DNA from 2 places in the Anabaena sp. TISTR 8404 genome. Region 1 is predicted to be linked to the other one. Evidence: riboswitches for the same ligand, from Rfam matches in the RefSeq annotation. Region 1 holds a riboswitch; the other holds the start of a gene.
The links. A riboswitch is a leader RNA that binds a small molecule or an ion and turns the genes downstream of it on or off. The one in region 1 is predicted to bind cyclic di-AMP.
Positions count from the first base shown of each region.

Region 1 (2,461 bases):
GTTTCTTTATGTCTTGAGTATTAATTCTCAACATTAACTAACAAATAGTTACAAGGTTTTAGGAGCATTCGATGACGAAATATACAGCAACATCAATAAATACTCATCAAGAAGTTATGTCTCGCACTAATTTTCTAGAAATTGAAAATTTAGTCAAGTCTTATCCGACACCAGATAAAGGTAATTTTGTGGTTCTTGATGGTGTGAATCTCAGCATTGGGGAAGATGAATTTATTTCAGTAATTGGTCACTCTGGCTGTGGGAAATCAACTTTATTAAAAATTGTTGCTGGCTTAGAAACTGCAACTTCTGGGTCAGTGCGGCTAGATGGTAAGGAAATCCGCAAGCCAGGTGCAGAAAGGATGATGGTATTTCAAAATTACTCTTTATTGCCTTGGTTAACAGTCAGAGAAAATATTCGTTTAGCCGTGGATGAAGTGTTAAAAAATGCAACTCGCGCTGAAAAAATTAGCATTGTTAACGAACACTTGGCAATGGTAAACTTAACCCCGGCAGCCGATAAGTATCCTGATGAAATTTCTGGAGGTATGAAACAGCGAGTAGGGATTGCGAGAGCTTTAGCAATTCGCCCAAAAATGTTGCTGATGGATGAACCTTTTGGAGCGTTAGATGCATTAACCAGAGGTAAATTACAGCGACAAGTATTAGATATTTGGGAAAACAATCGACAAGCAGTAATGATGATTACTCATGATGTCGATGAGGCAATTTATATGAGCGATCGCATCGTATTAATGACCAATGGCCCAGCAGCTAATATCGGGGAAATTTTAGAAGTACCTTTTAAACATCCACGCGATCGCGCTGCTATGCGTAATTCTAAAGAGTATTTTGAATTGCGTAATTATGCCTTGAATTTTCTTGATAGATACTTCACACAAAACGAGTAAATTAGTTTATTATTTCTTTTAGCGGGTCGCCTAATTCAAATTAATCAAAAATCATAATTTGAAGCGGAGGAACCAAATATATGGGGCTAATCTTTAAGAGAGACACCTTCCAGTCTTAGCCCGTCAGCTAACTCCGTCGGCAATGGAAGGAACTCCCAAAAATTTGGCTGTAATAACAGTTGTTATTGGGGTTTCTTTAACGAAAGGTTACAAGATAAAGCTCGAAGCATAAAGTCTCAAGGATGAATTTCACACTTCATACTTCACACTTCATACTTCACACTTTATTCACCCTGCTTCTCATTCATCATTCGTTCCCTCTAGGAGAAGTTAAACTGTGAACATTAAGCCAATGTTAGTGCGCCTCCAAAGCGCCATAGGTAGAGATGATTTAGTTGAGCAAATGGTATTAGTACCAGAGCCAAAAAGACGTTCGTTTAAAAATGCTCAAACAGCAAAAGCAGTCAACTTAATTGTTGCTTACAACGCTTCACCTAATAGTCATACAGCACTAGATATTGCTTTTTGGATTGCTCATCAAACACGTTTAGCTACAAATTTGCAAGTTACAGTACAAGCAGTTTATGTAGTAGAAGAGAATCAGGGTGATAAGTATTTAGATAAAGTGAATTGGGCAAATTATTTAACCTCATGTGAATGCGGTGTAAGTGATGTCTACCAATCTGCAACATCTGTCTTAACTCAACCAAAACTTCAAGAAATCACGCAACATTTAAAAGCACAAACTTTAGCGCCTCTAGAACAAGCAGATAAAATTCTTTGGCAAGCACGAAGTTTGGCTGAAGAATGGCAAGGTTCTTTTAAATCACATTTGCGGTTTGGTAACGTTGCTCAAGAACTGAAAAAAGTCGTAGAGTCAGAGGCGGCTGATGTTTTATTTCTGGGGTGTAAATCTATTAATCATTCCCTCATTCAGACACTAGGTTTTAATTTTCCTTGTGCTGTTTTAGGTATACCCAATGGCATTGATGAATAAAGTCTATATCAAATTGCAGTAATTGTTTATAGGATGTCTAAGAAGTATTAAATACTTATCTTGATCCCTCCTAGCCCCCCTTAATAATAGGAAAAATTATCTCCAATTCCCCCTTTTTAAGTGGGAATTAGGGGGAGCTAAATTACAACACCAAAAAATTTTCAGACATCCTCTTAGCTAAGTAAGATTTATGGAAAGTCACCTATACTTTAGGTGGCTTTTTCTGTAATATGCAACTAATCAGAAATAAAGAGGAATGAAGTGGAGAACTGGCAAGCTCTCTTGAGCATTTTCACATTTTTGGGTGTAATTATCCTAATTATGACGGAATGGGTGCATCTGACTATTGCAGCTTTATTAGGAGCATTGCTACTAGTTTTCACCAACGTCATGACATTAAAAGAAGCTGTGGGTTATATCGGCAATAGTCATGGAACATTAGGCTTATTCTTTGGTGTTATGGTACTGGTTCGAGCATTTGAACCCACAAAAATATTTGATTATCTAGCAACACAAATAGTCATTTTAGCTAAAGGCGACGGCAAACGTCTTT
Region 1 is NZ_CP180578.1:5,005,789-5,008,249, forward strand. Features, by position in the region: gene ACMX3D_RS21710 (ABC transporter substrate-binding protein) at 1-17, shown strand, start outside; gene ACMX3D_RS21715 (ABC transporter ATP-binding protein) at 72-911, shown strand; cyclic di-AMP (ydaO/yuaA leader) riboswitch at 929-1,065, shown strand; gene ACMX3D_RS21720 (universal stress protein) at 1,264-1,908, shown strand; gene ACMX3D_RS21725 (SLC13 family permease) at 2,170-2,461, shown strand, end outside.

Region 2 (2,461 bases), 3.0 Mb from region 1:
AATAATATGTGTGTGAGGCTCACATAATGGAACGGAAATCTGTAGGTATTAAATACTTTGCTGTGTTGATTGGCTTATTGCGCGATCGCCAAGGTTTTTTAGAAGAAGTTAGGCAAGGAGTTAGATTACCAAGTAAGATAATTTCTCTGCTAGTTTGTAGTTCTATATTTATTGCTATCTATGGAGCAATTATTGGTTCTTCTCATAGTTGGATGCAAGCTGTTTCTTCTGCTGTAAAACTACCAGCACTGTATTTAATTACCTTGCTAATCTGTCTACCCACACTGTTTTTTTCTAATATTATCTTTGGTTCCAAGCGGACTTTTGGACAACATTTCATCCTAGTACTGACAGCGGTTGCCGTTACGAGTGTTCTGTTATTTAGTTTTGCACCAATTACTTTGTTTTTCTTACTCACCACCAATAACTACCAATTTCTGATTTTATTAAATGTCATTATCTTTAGCATCACTGGATTTATTGGGATTTCGGCTTTATACCAAGCAGCAACTTTCGTTATTGAACAAGAAGATGATGGTAGTAAAACTCGCCAGAAAATCTTACAATGTTGGCTATTTCTCTATGCTTTTGTTGGCAGTCAACTTGGTTGGACACTGAGACCTTTTTTTGGTTATCATGAGTATCCCTTTCAACTGTTCCGTGAAAGAGAAGGTAATTTTTATTTAGCTGTAATTCAAGCGATTGGCCATCTCTTGGGTATGAATTAGTTAGTTATGGAGTATAAATGATACGGTGTAATCATTACCTTACGGCTTTAAGTATAGGACTACTATTTGATTAAAAAAATCAGTAGATCTGGTTTCCTTCTTTCCTGTTTTCCGTTCCCTATTCCCTGTCTATACAAGTGATTCAGGAATCCAATCGGATTACTATATCTCAACATCAAACACGGCAAATAGAGTGTAAGCACAATTAGCGCAATACACTACAAACTAGATAATCAGGGTGTGTTATTTGTAGCTAAACGCACCCTAATTTTATTTGTCAACTTATCATTCAACAACTAGTTGACGTATTCCTAACGACAGTTTTTTTATTCAGCCTCTTGACTAATGTCATAACAACAAGTTAAGGTTCTAAACACAACTTCATCAGTCTGCTTAATTCAAGCTATCTATCAGATAGATATTCGTTTATCAAGATAGTTGGAACGGAGGAACCAATTTTGGGGCGTATCTTCTTGCAGGATGAATCTTAAATTGTGAAAGATGAAAGATAAAGACTGAAAACGTTATTTCATACTTTATACTTTACACTTCATACTTTAGAGTTAATCCTCAAAAAGAAGGACATCTCTCAGTCCTAGCCCGTCAGCTAACTTCGTAGGCATTGAGAGGAGACTATACGAGCAGCATTCTGACAAGAAATGCTTTGTTCTCGCAAGTGTCCTTGGCTGGTAACTTTACGCTTCGATCTGCCCTCGGCTCTTAGGATAAGCTCATATTTACATGATTTATCGCGTCTGCGGCAGAAATTTAGTTGCCTAGAGGTGAAACTTAACTATGTACCAGGATAAACAGCATCGCATTGCCCTCATTTCTGTTGATGGCGATCCTGCCATCGAAATTGGTCAAGAAGAGGCCGGGGGTCAAAATGTATATGTGCGTCAAGTAGGTTATGCACTAGCAAAACTTGGTTGGCAAGTGGATATGTTCACCCGGCGCAGCAGTTATGAACAAGCGGCAATTGTACAACATAGCCCAAATTGTCGTACTATTCGTCTAAAAGCTGGCCCCGTTAAATTCATGGGACGAGATGTTTTATTTGACCATCTCCCAGAATTTATTGCAGAATTCCAGCGATTCCAACAGCAGCAAGGCTTCCAATACTCTTTAATTCATACCAATTACTGGTTGTCTTCCTGGGTAGGTATGGAATTGAAAAAGCTGCAACCACTGATGCAGGTGCATACCTACCATTCTTTAGGAGCGGTCAAGTATAGAAGTGTTGATAATATTCCTTTGATTGCTACCCAAAGATTAGCAATAGAAAAAGCCTGTTTAGAAACTGTAGATTGTGTAGTCGCTACCAGTCCGCAAGAGCAGCAACACATGCGGCTATTAGTTTCTAGTAAAGGGCAAATTGAAATGGTTCCTTGTGGTACTGATATTGAGAAGTTTGGCAAAATTCCACGCTCGGTTGCTAGAGAAAAGCTAGGCATTGCCCCGGATGCGAAAATGGTTCTTTATGTTGGTCGATTTGACCTTCGTAAAGGCATTGAGACTTTGGTGAGAGCCGTTGCTCAATCTCAGTTTCGGGATGGTGGAAATCTGCAATTATTGATTGGTGGTGGTAGTCGTCCTGGTCAAAGTGATGGAATTGAACGCGATCGCATTGCAAATATCGTGACAGAATTAAATCTGGAAGACTGTACAACATTTACTGGTCGCCTAGATGATGCAGTCTTGCCTTTCTACTATGCTGCTGCTGATGTTTGCGT
Region 2 is NZ_CP180578.1:1,960,507-1,962,967, reverse strand. Features, by position in the region: gene ACMX3D_RS08455 (FAD-dependent oxidoreductase) at 1-1, shown strand, start outside; gene ACMX3D_RS08450 (actin-binding WH2 domain-containing protein) at 24-728, shown strand; cyclic di-AMP (ydaO/yuaA leader) riboswitch at 1,142-1,365, shown strand; gene ACMX3D_RS08445 (glycosyltransferase) at 1,524-2,461, shown strand, end outside.
Region 2: linked by a shared signal. The riboswitch ahead of ACMX3D_RS08445 (glycosyltransferase) and the one ahead of ACMX3D_RS21720 (universal stress protein) in region 1 are both predicted to bind cyclic di-AMP.